Regions from separate parts of the Hydrogenophaga atypica genome, predicted to be linked through region 2. Evidence: predicted binding sites of a transcription regulator. Region 2 holds the regulator's gene; the other holds the start of a gene.
The links. Region 2 encodes FNR, which switches genes on or off when oxygen is low (the NO sensors DNR and NnrR bind a similar motif). Its sites were predicted from a motif close to TTGATNNNNATCAA; they were not measured.
Positions count from the first base shown of each region.

Region 1 (5,697 bases), on a different contig from region 2:
GGAGGCCACCGCAGGCTTGGAGGACAGCGCGTCCGGGACCGACGCCTTGAACAGCTGGACCCCGCCGCCGCCCGAGTACCGCCACCCCAAGAAGAATTTCCGCCTCAAACAAAAGGCCGTGCCGCAGTGGTTCAAGGCCCGCACGGGCACCCGCACCCGTGCGCAGTCTGGCGCTGCACGGGTGGCGCGTTTCCGCCCCCGCAGCCGTCCTGTTCAATAAACCCGCATGTCCAACAAACCCGATCCGGCCGATGAGCTGGCCGGCACCGAACAGCCGTTCGTCCAGCACCTCATGGAGCTGCGCGACCGCCTGCTCTACTGCGTCTACGGCCTGGCTGTGTGCATGGCCGTGCTGGCCATCTGGCCCGGCCCCAGCGGCCTGATCGATCTGATCGCCGTGCCCATCCGGGCCCACATGCCGCCCGATGCCAAGCTGATTGCGGTGGGCGTGTTCTCCCCATTTTTTGTGCCCATCAAGGTGTTGGGCATGGCGGCGGTGCTGATGTCGCTGCCCTGGCTGATGTACCAGATGTGGGCCTTTGTGGCCCCCGGCCTGTACAGCCACGAGAAGAAGTTCGCCATGCCACTCATTGTGGTGGGCAGCCTGTTGGCTTACATCGGCATCGGTTTTGTGCAGTTTTTTGTGCTCGACAAGATGTTTGGCTTCATCCAGCAGTTCACGCCCGCCAGCGTGGCCGCCACACCCGACATTGCCTCCTACGTCGAGGCCATCCTGTCGCTGTACCTGGCCTTTGGGCTCGCTTTCCAGGTGCCCATTGTGGTCATCCTGCTGGTGCGGCTCAACATGGTCAGCATTGAAAAGCTCAAGGAATTTCGGGGCTATTTCATCGTGCTGGCTTTTGTCATCGCGGCCGTGGTCACGCCGCCCGACGTGATTTCGCAGCTGGCCCTGGCCGTGCCCATGTGCATCCTCTACGAGCTGGGCATTTGGGGTGCGCGCTGGTTCACCAAAGCGAGTGCGGCGCCGGACGCGCCGCCCGAGCGAACCGACCCGAGCTGACAGGCGATCGACGGGTCAGCGGCCAGCGCGGCGCATCGGCTGGCGTTGTGCCGGAACGATTTGCACCTGCTGGCGCGTGTCGCGCCGCGTCACGTCCAATGGCGCGGCCTGTCCGGGCGTGAGTGCTGCCACCGCGCCCAGCAACTCCGGCACTGTGTTGACCTTGACGCCGTTGACCGCCGTGATCACGTCGCCGGGGCGGATGCCCGCTTGGGCCGCAGGGCCGTTTTGCAGCACGCCCGTGATGATCACGCCCTCATCGCTTTTGATGCCAAAACTCTGGGCCAGTTCGGGGCTGAGGTTCTGGGGTTCCACGCCAATCCAGCCACGGATCACCTGGCCATCGCGCACGATGGCATCGAGCACGGTGCGTGCGGTGGCCGAGGGGATGGCAAAACCGATGCCCATGGAGCCGCCGGAGCGCGAGTAGATCGCGGTGTTGATGCCCATCAGGTGGCCATGGCCGTCCACCAACGCACCACCCGAGTTGCCTGGGTTGATGGCGGCATCGGTCTGGATGAAGTTTTCAAAGGTGTTGATGCCCAGCTGGGTGCGGCCCAGCGCGCTGACGATGCCGCTGGTCACCGTTTGGCCCACACCAAAGGGGTTGCCGATGGCCAGCACGGCGTCGCCCACGTGCAGGGCGTTGGAGTCGCCCAGGGTGATCACCGGCAACTCAGGCAGGTCCACCTTGAGCACGGCCAGGTCCGACTCGGGGTCGGTGCCAATGACCTGGGCCAGGGTGCGCCGGCCGTCGTTGAGCACCACCTCGATGTCGTCGGCTTCGGCAATCACATGGTTGTTGGTGAGGATGTAGCCGGCGGGGCTCACGATCACGCCCGAACCCAGGCCTGCCTGGGCTTGGGATTCGTCCTGGTCGCCAAAAAAGAAGCGGAACCAGGGGTCGTTGCTGTTGGGGTGGCGGCTGCGCGCCTTGCTGGTGTTGATGCTGACCACAGCGGGGGCGGCGGCCTGGGCGGCAGCCCGAAAGCCGCCTTCGCGCGTGCCGCCACCGCTGCCGCCGCTGGGGGCCTCGATCACAGGCACGATGCCGGCCACGGTGGGGCGGCGGTCCAGCCATTGGGGCTTGAGTGTCGCGACCACAAAGTAGGCGGCCAGCAACACGGTGGCGGTTTGGGCAAAAAGAAGCCAGAGTCGTTTCATGGGGCGGGTCTGCAGTGGGGTGCGGTGTGTGGTGGGGATTGTCGGTCAAAGCGCCGGCTTGACTTGGCTCAAAGACGGACAGAAGCAGTTGAGGTCCACTGTGTGCACTTGCAAGCACCGTCTGAGGACACACCGCCATGAAAGCCATTGTTGATCTTTTTTCCACTGACTACGGTTTGTTCAGCCTGGGCGTGATTGCGTTCACCATCTTCATGGGTTTCTGGTTCTCGCGTTTTTTCAAGCGCAAGATGGCCGAGGACGCGGCGAACGCTGAGCGCGAAGCGCGCACCCAACCTTGAGGTGCGCGGGCGCGCTGTCAAAATAGCGCGATGCAACCCGCCGCCCCGCCCGCCCCCTGCACCCGTTCACAGTTGGTGGAGGCGTTCGACGCCCTGCTGCAGCCATCGCTGTTCCGCGACTACGGCCCCAACGGTCTGCAGGTTGAGGGGCGCGAGCAGGTGCGCCACATCGTCAGTGGCGTCACCGCCAGCTTGGCGCTCATTGACGCGGCCATTGCCGCAGGTGCCGATGCCATCCTGGTGCACCATGGCCTGTTTTGGCGCGGCCACGATGGCCGACTGACTGGCTGGATGAAACAGCGCGTGGCCCGCCTGCTGGCGCACGACATCAATCTGATCGCCTACCACCTGCCATTGGATGCCCACCCACAATGGGGCAACAACGCGCAGCTGGCCGCCCGCCTGGGCTGGGTGGCCGATGACGCGCCACAGGGCCGGTTTGGCGAACAGGCGCTGGGCTGGCTGGGGCGCAGCACGGTGACACACGGCAGCGCACTCGATCTGGCGCGCCACATTGAATCGCGGCTGGGCCGCACGGTCACCTGCATCGATGCGCCGGGCCGGGCGCCGCAACGCATCGCCTGGTGCACGGGCGGCGCGCAGTCCTACTTCGAGACCGCCATCGCCGCCGGTGCCGATGTGTTCGTGACCGGCGAAATTTCCGAACCCCAGGCCCACTACGCGCGAGAGTGCGGCGTGGCCTACATCGCGTGTGGCCACCACGCCAGCGAGCGCTTTGGCGCCCCTGCGGTGGGAGGTCTGGTGGCCCAGCGTTTGGGGCTGGTCCACACCTTCATTGACATCCCCAACCCGGCATGAGCGCGTCGCTGCCCCTGCTGGTGACCATGGGTGACCCCGCCGGCGTGGGGCCGGAACTGATCGCCATGCTGTTTCGCGACCGGCCCGACCTGGCCCAGCGTTGTGTGGTGGCGGGCGATGCGGCCACGATGGCGCGGGCACGCGTTTGTCTTGGCTGCGACGCCGTGGCCATGCCATTGGTGCAGGCCACCCAGGTCGCAGAGCCTGCGCCATGGGGCCGTGTCAGCGCACACGCAGGGCGGGCTGCGGCCGACTGCATCGAATGGGCCACGCGCGAAGCGCTGGCCGGCAGGGCGGCGGGTGTGGTCACCGCACCCATCCACAAAGAGGCGCTGGCGGCCGCAGGTGTGCCCTTCCCAGGTCACACCGAAATGCTGCAGGCGCTGGCGGCCGAACACCTGGGCGTGCCGGTGGCGCGGTTGCCGGTGCGCATGATGTTGGCCAATCCAGAGCTCAAGACTGTGCTGGTCAGCATCCATGTGTCGTTGCGCCAGGCCATCGAGGCGGTGACCCACGCCAACGTGCTGGAGACCTTGCGCATCACGGCAGCACACTGGGCGCGGCTGCGCCTGGCGCCGCCGCGCATCGCCGTGGCGGGCCTCAACCCGCACGCGGGCGAGGGCGGGCTGTTTGGGCGTGAGGAGATCGAGGTGATTGCCCCGGCCGTGGCCCAGGCGCGGGCCGAAGGCATCGAAGCCAGCGGCCCACACGCACCCGACACGGTGTTCATGCGGGCGCGAGAAGGTTCCTTCGATGTGGTGGTGGCCATGTACCACGATCAGGGACTCATTCCCGTCAAGTACATGGGGCTGGCCCATGGCGTGAACGTCACCCTGGGGCTGCCGCTGTTGCGCACCAGCCCCGATCACGGCACCGCGTTTGATCTGGCGGGCACGGGCCGCGCCGACCCGTCCAGCCTGATCGCGGCGGTGGAGCTGGCCGCCCACATGAGCGGCCGGTGACCCCGGCAGGCGTTATTTTTTCAGCGCGTCGCGGATCTCGCGCAGCAACACCACGTCCTCAGGCGTCGGCGGCGGCTCCGCAGGTGCTGCTGGCGCGGCGGCTTCTTCGGCCTTGAGGCGGTTGATTTGTTTGACCATCACAAAAATGATGAAGGCCAGGATCACAAAATTCAGCGCGATGGTGATGAAGTTCCCGTAAGCCAGCACGGGCACGCCGGCTGCCTTGACGGCCGCCAGCGTGGGAGCGGTGCCTTCGGGCACGGTGCCCAGCGCGACAAACATGTTGCTGAAATCCAGTTTGCCGAACACCAGGCCCACCACCGGCATGATGATGTCGCCCACCAGCGAATCAACGATCTTGCCGAACGCGGCGCCGATGATCACACCGACCGCCAGATCGACCACATTGCCTTTGACGGCAAAGGCCTTGAATTCCTGCATCACGCTCATGGATCGTTCTCCAAGTTGGACAAGTGGTGCATTGTGAACCAAGCTGGCGGCCCATGACGTTGGGGTGCTCAAGACGGTGTTGAGCCTCCGCTACAATCCTCCGTTGTCCTGGGCCAGCCGCTGCCGGACGGGTGCTGCCCGTTTGTGCCCGACGCGGCGCCGACACCGCTTTGACCGTTATTGAAAGATCCCCATGAGCGAAGCAACCGTAGACAACGGCCGTCGAAACTGGCTGATCACCTCATGCGCCGTGGGTGGCGCGGGTGCCGCTGCCGTGGCCGTGCCATTTGTCAGCACTTTCCAGCCCTCCGAGCGCGCCAAGGCGGCGGGCGCGGCCGTTGAAGTCGATGTGTCCGGCATCCAGCCCGGCGAAAAGCTGGTGGTGGAGTGGCGTGGCAAGCCAGTGTGGATCCTGCGCCGCACGCCCGAGCAACTGGAGTCGCTCAAAGCCGTCGAGCCGCAGCTGGCCGACCCCAACTCGGACCGCACCGCCTACCCCACCCCCGAGTACGCCAAGAACACCCACCGCTCCATCAAGCCCGAGTACCTCGTGGCCGTGGGCATCTGCACCCACTTGGGCTGCTCGCCTGGCGACAAGCTCACCCCCGGCCCGCAGCCCTCGCTGCCGGACGACTGGAAGGGCGGCTTTCTGTGTGCCTGCCACGGCTCCACCTTTGACGTGGCTGGTCGTGTGTTCAAGAACAAGCCGGCACCCGACAACCTCGAAATCCCGCCGCACCACTACCTGTCGGACACCACGCTGCTGGTGGGTGAAGACAAGAAGGCCTGACCAGAACACCCCTGAGGCACAACATGGCTGAATTCAAGGAAATCTCACCCGACGCGCCGGCAGGCGCCAAGCTGGCGAACTGGTTCGAAAACCGGTTCCCGACGGCATTCGACGCTTATCGCGTCCACATGTCGGAGTACTACGCACCGAAGAACTTCAACTTCTGGTACATCTTTGGCTCGCTGGCCCTGT
Region 1 covers NZ_JBHTCA010000002.1:74,599-80,295, reverse strand. The annotation lists gene tatB (Sec-independent protein translocase protein TatB) at 1-220, shown strand, start outside; gene tatC (twin-arginine translocase subunit TatC) at 227-1,021, shown strand; gene ACFQPB_RS02765 (S1C family serine protease) at 1,037-2,185, opposite strand; gene ACFQPB_RS02760 (DUF3149 domain-containing protein) at 2,323-2,484, shown strand; gene ACFQPB_RS02755 (Nif3-like dinuclear metal center hexameric protein) at 2,515-3,303, shown strand; gene pdxA (4-hydroxythreonine-4-phosphate dehydrogenase PdxA) at 3,300-4,265, shown strand; gene mscL (large conductance mechanosensitive channel protein MscL) at 4,278-4,715, opposite strand; gene petA (ubiquinol-cytochrome c reductase iron-sulfur subunit) at 4,909-5,505, shown strand; gene ACFQPB_RS02735 (cytochrome b) at 5,529-5,697, shown strand, end outside.
Region 1: a site for FNR is predicted at 2,244-2,257, ahead of ACFQPB_RS02760 (DUF3149 domain-containing protein). Genes of this name have one in related genera too.

Region 2 (5,697 bases):
CTGGCGCTGCGCCTGCACGACGACCGCGCGGACGACGTGGCGTTGAGCGCGCGCCTGCTGGATCAGCAGGGCATCGTGGCTCCGGCGCTCAGCTTGCACGCAGTGGGCCTGCGCGCCCAGCCCTGGCGGGGCTTTCTGCTGGGCTACGCCCAGGTGCCGGCCGAGGCCATGGAAGGGCTGGTGCGGCGGCTCGACGCCGTGGTGCGCGGGGATGGGAAATAGGCTGTCCACCACGGCAGCGCTGCGGCCTCAGATGATTTTCGAGAAGCGGGCGCGGTCCTGGTCCACGCGCAGGTGTTTGTCGAACACCATGGCGATGGCGCGCACCAGGTACCAGCCAGCTTCGGTCACTTCGATGCACTGGTCGTCTATGGTCACCAGCCCCTGGGCTTCGAAATCCTGCAGTTGCTCCAGTTCGCGCGCGAAGTAGCTTCGGAAGTCGAGCAGGTGACCCAGTTCGATGGACTCAAACAGCAACCGGCCCTGGCACATCAGCGCCATGATGGCGGTGCGGCGCACCAGATCATCGCGCGTGAGCGCCATGCCACGCACGATGGGCAGGCGGCCCTGGTCGAGGGCGTCGTAGTACTCGTCGAGCGTCTTGGCGTTCTGGCTGTAAGTGGCGCCCACGCGGCCGATGGCCGACACGCCGAGCGCGATCAGGTCGCAGTCGGGCTGGGTGCTGTAGCCCTGGAAGTTGCGGTGCAGCCGGCCCTGTCGCTTGGCCACGGCCAAGGCGTCGTTGGGCAGGGCGAAGTGGTCCATGCCCACGTACACATAACCGGCCTCGCTGAAGGCGTCGAGCGATTGCGACAGCATGGACAGCTTGTCGGCGGGCGCAGGCAGTTCGGCCGCCACGATGCGGCGTTGCGGCTTGAAGCGCGCCGGCAAATGGGCGTAGGCGTAAAGGGCGATGCGGTCGGGGCGCAACTGGGCCACCTGGCTCAAAGTGCGCGCGAACGACTCGGGGGTTTGCAGCGGCAGGCCGTAGATCAGATCGACGTTGACCGACTCGAAGCCGATGCGGCGGGCGGCCGCCACCAGGGCAAACACCTGTTCGGCGGGTTGTACGCGGTGCACCGCTTTCTGCACGGCGGGGTCGAAGTCCTGCACGCCGAAACTCAGGCGGTTGAAACCCAGTTGGTGCAGGTGCTCCAGGCGCTGTTCGGTCACGGTGCGTGGATCGACCTCAATCGAATATTCGCCACCGGGCACCAAGTTGAAATGGCGGCGCACGGTGTGCATGAGGTCGCTCAGTTCCGCGTCGCTCAAGAAGGTGGGCGTGCCGCCGCCGATGTGCAGTTGCGACACGTGGTGGCCACGGCCAAAGTGCTGCACATGCAGGTCCAGCTCACGCGCCAGGTAGCGCAGGTACTCGGCCGATTTGCTGTGGTGTTTGGTGATGACCTTGTTGCAGGCGCAGTAGTAGCACACCGACTCGCAAAAAGGTACATGGATGTATAGCGACAGCGGCAATGCCAGCGAGCCGGCGCGGCGCTGCTCCAAGGCCTGGATGTAATCGGCCTCGCCAAAGGCTTCCACAAAACGGTCGGCCGTCGGGTACGAGGTGTAGCGCGGCCCAGGCACGTCAAAGCGGCGCAGCAGTTGTTCGTCAATCACGTGCATGTCGGGGCATCTCCAATGTGGGAGGAACTGTGCCTGACACGGGGCTTTCTGCCCTTGATCTGGGTCAACCCCCTCCAAATGTGAATGATGTTTTCCGCTAACATGGGGAAACACCTGACAATCGCACCATGGACGCACACAGCATCAAGGTCGCCTGCTCCAGTTGCAACTTGCGTGAACTCTGCCTGCCCATGGGCCTGAGCCACGACGAGATGAACAAGCTGGACCACGTGATCTCTACCCGCAAACGCATCAAACGTGGCACGGCCCTGTTCAACACGGGTGACCGCTTCACCTCGCTCTACGCCGTTCGCTCGGGTTTCTTCAAGACCTGTATCACCACCGCCGATGGGCGCGACCAGGTGACGGGCTTCCAGATGACGGGCGAGATCATCGGCCTGGACGGCATCGTGTCCGACCAGCACTCTTGCGACGCCATCGCGCTGGAAGACGCCGAAGTCTGCGTCATGCCCTTCGACCAGCTGGAGACGCTTTCACGCGAGTTCAACACCTTGCAGCACCACGTGCACAAGATCATGAGCCGCGAGATCGTGCGCGACCACGGGGTGATGCTGCTGCTGGGCAGCATGCGCGCCGAGGAACGCCTGGCCGCTTTTCTGCTCAACCTGGTGCAGCGCCTGCACGCGCGGGGTTTCTCGCAGTCCGAGCTGATCCTGCGCATGACGCGCGAGGAAATCGGCAGCTACCTGGGCATGAAGCTGGAGACCGTGAGCCGCACCTTCTCGAAGTTCGTCGAGGACGGCGTCATCGAGGTCAAGCAGCGTTACGTGAAGATCCTCGACACGGAAGCGCTCAAGCGCATCGTGAACCCCCAGGTCTGCAACTGATCAGTTCAGCAGCAGTTGCCCTCGCGCGCGCAGTCGGCGGGGCGCTCTTCGGGCGGCACGGGGCAGCGGTTCACCTCGAAAGGTGACATGGCCAACAGCGTGGTGAGCGCGCTGGACGCCATGGTCGCACCCCAGAAGAAGAAAAAGCTCACGGTGTACACCGCCTGGCGCGACCAGCCCAGCTCGCCGCCGCCGATGCGGTGCAGGTCGTCCGGATCGACCATCGCAAAGACCACCATCTCCAGCACGCCGGCCACCAGAAAGGCCGGCCACGCAATCCACATCAGGCGTTGCAGGCGCATCGCAGTCTCCTTGTTGTTTGTCGGTCTGGCCCCGGGGCTCAGGGCTTCACGGGCACCGTGGCGGTGGTGGCGTGGTTGCGTGCCTGGCCGGCGGGCGCCAGCTTGAAGGCTTCGTCGGGTGACGCCGTGCGGGTCTGCGGCGCGCTGCGGTCAAGCACAGGGTCGGGGTTGGTCATGGCAATGATGGCGGTGGCAATACCGGCCACCACCACCACGGCCGGGCCGCCGATCACCAGCCAGACATAGGGCTCACGCCACCAGGCGCGGGCCACGGGCGGGTTCTTGAGGGCTTGGGCAGTTGTCATGGGGGTCTTTCTAAACGGGCAAGTTCAGCGTGGCACCAGGAATACGGCTTTTTCGCTCACCTGGGCCACATCGGCCCCGGTGGAGCGAACGTCGAAATGGATGGGGTGCGAGCCCGGCGCCACGCCCGGCGGCACCTGCACACGCACGGCCACCGAACGCACTTCGGTCGAGCGCACTTCAATGCTGGTCTCGGAAGCGATCGTGACCCCCTCCAGGCCGCTCACGGCCAGCTGGTAAGACTGGGTCGATTCGGTGGCGTTCATCACCTGCAGGCGGTACACGTTTTCAATGCGGCCCTGCTCCACCAGGCGCGCCAGCGCGCCACGGTCGCGGATCACGTCCACCTTCAGCGGCGTGCGCATGAACAGGCTCACGCCCACGGCCACACAGATCAGGCCCAGGATGGCGGTGTACACCAGCACACGCGGGCGCACCGCACGTTTGATGATTTCGGCTTGTGTCCAGCCATTGGCCACCGCGTTCTGGGTGGAATAGCGGATGAGGCCCCGTGGGTAGCCCACCTTATCCATCACGTCATCGCACACGTCGATGCAGGCCGCGCAGCCGATGCATTCGTACTGCAGGCCTTTGCGGATGTCGATGCCGGTGGGGCAGACCTGCACACACAGGGTGCAGTCCACACAAGACCCGAGGCCCAAGGCCTTGGGATCGGCCTTCTTGGAGCGCGCACCACGTGGCTCACCACGTTTTTCGTCGTAGGTGACGATGAGCGTGTCCTTGTCGAACATGGCGCTCTGGAAGCGCGCATACGGGCACATGTATTTGCACACCTGCTCGCGCATGAAACCGGCGTTGCCGTAGGTGGCAAAACCATAAAAGAAAATCCAGAAGGTCTGCCACGGGCCCAAGGCACCGGCCAGGGTCAGTGCACTGAGTTCACGGATGGGCGTGAAGTAGCCCACAAAGGTGAACCCGGTCCACAAGGACAACACGATCCAGAGCGTGTGCTTGAGCGATTTTTTGCCCAGCTTGCGGACCGACATGGCTGACTCGTCCAGCCGTATGCGGGCCGAGCGGTCACCTTCGACCTTGCGCTCTATCCAGAGAAAAATTTCGGTGTAAACGGTTTGAGGACAGGCGTAGCCGCACCACACCCGCCCAGCCACCGCCGTGAACAGGAACAAGGCCAGCGCCGAGATGACCAGCAGGCCGGTGAGGTAGATGAAATCCTGCGGGTACAGGACCAGGCCAAAAATGAAGAAGCGGCGCGCTTCCAGATCGAAGAGCACCGCCTGGCGTGCGTTCCATTCCAGCCAAGGCAGCCCGTAAAAAACCAGCTGCGTCAGCCACACCAGCGCCCAACGCCATTTGACGAACAAGCCCTGCACCGAGCGCGGATAAATCTTCTTGCTCTTTTCGTACAGGGACACCATCACCTCGTCCGCACCGTCGGGTGCCACCGGCGTGATGGGGATGACCTTGCTGTTGCTGTCGCTGGTGCTCACGGGAACGTCTGCTTTCTGGGGGAGCGCCCGTTGGGACGCTCCACTCGGGGGGCCGGGTTACTTGGCGGCGGGCTTGTTGGACAGGCCCCACACATAGGCCGTCAGCACGTGGATCTGCTCATCGCTGAGCTTGCCCTTTTGTGCCGGCATCACGTTGTGCTTGCCTTCGTTGACCATCTTGATGATGGCGTCGGCACCCCAGCCATGCAGCCACACGGCGTCGGTCAGGTTGGGTGCGCCCATGGCGGTGTTGCCCTTGCCGTCCATGCCGTGGCAGGCGGCGCAGGCACCGAACTTGGACTTGCCCAGCGAGGCCTGGATGGAGTCGTGCGGGCTGCCCGAGAGGCTCAACACATACTGGGCCAGGTTGCGCACGTCTTCGGCCGAACCCACCGCAGCGGCCATGGGTGGCATGACGCCCTGGCGGCCTTCGTTGAGGGTGGTCTTGATCGCGTCGGGCGCACCGCCCCACAGCCAGTCGGCATCGGCGAGGTTGGGAAAGCCCTTGCTGCCGCGTGCGTCAGAGCCGTGGCACTGGGCGCAGTTGTTCATGAACAGGCGCTCACCCACGGCCATGGCCTGGGCGTCACCCGCCAGCTGCTCGGGCGGCTGGCCATTGAACTTGGCGTACAAGGGCGCCGTCGAATCGACCGCCTTTTTCACCTCATCGGTGTGCTGCCCGGCGGACGACCAGTTCAGCGTGCCCTGGAATTTGCCCAGGGTGGGGTACAGCGCCGCGTACACAAAACCAAAGACGCAGGTGAGGATGAACAGGTAAATCCACCACCGGGGCAGCGGGTTGTTCATTTCACGCAGGTCTTCGTCCCAAACGTGGCCGGTGGTGTTGTCGCTGCTGGCGTTGACCTTGGTGGTGCCCGAGATCCACAACAGGATCAGACAGGCAATGATGCTGACCACGGTCAGCCCGGCCACATACAGGTGCCAGAATTCGCTTGTGAAGTCGCTCATGATGTTTTTCCTTGTGCGTTGCGCGGCTCAGCGGTCCTGCTCATCTTCGAACGGGAGCTGGGCGGCGGCTTCGAAGTCGGCCTGGTTGCGACGCGACCAGGCCCACGCCACGATGCCCACAAAAAGCAGCAGGCTCAGCACGGTGACCGCGCTGCGGAAGTCGTTGATGTCCATGGCGCC
Region 2 covers NZ_JBHTCA010000004.1:140,887-146,583, forward strand. The annotation lists gene pdxR (MocR-like pyridoxine biosynthesis transcription factor PdxR) at 1-222, shown strand, start outside; gene hemN (oxygen-independent coproporphyrinogen III oxidase) at 250-1,626, opposite strand; gene fnr (fumarate/nitrate reduction transcriptional regulator Fnr) at 1,755-2,474, shown strand; gene ACFQPB_RS07355 (hypothetical protein) at 2,480-2,776, opposite strand; gene ACFQPB_RS07360 (nitrogen fixation protein FixH) at 2,815-3,081, opposite strand; gene ccoG (cytochrome c oxidase accessory protein CcoG) at 3,106-4,476, opposite strand; gene ccoP (cytochrome-c oxidase, cbb3-type subunit III) at 4,606-5,517, opposite strand; gene ACFQPB_RS07375 (cbb3-type cytochrome oxidase subunit 3) at 5,545-5,691, opposite strand.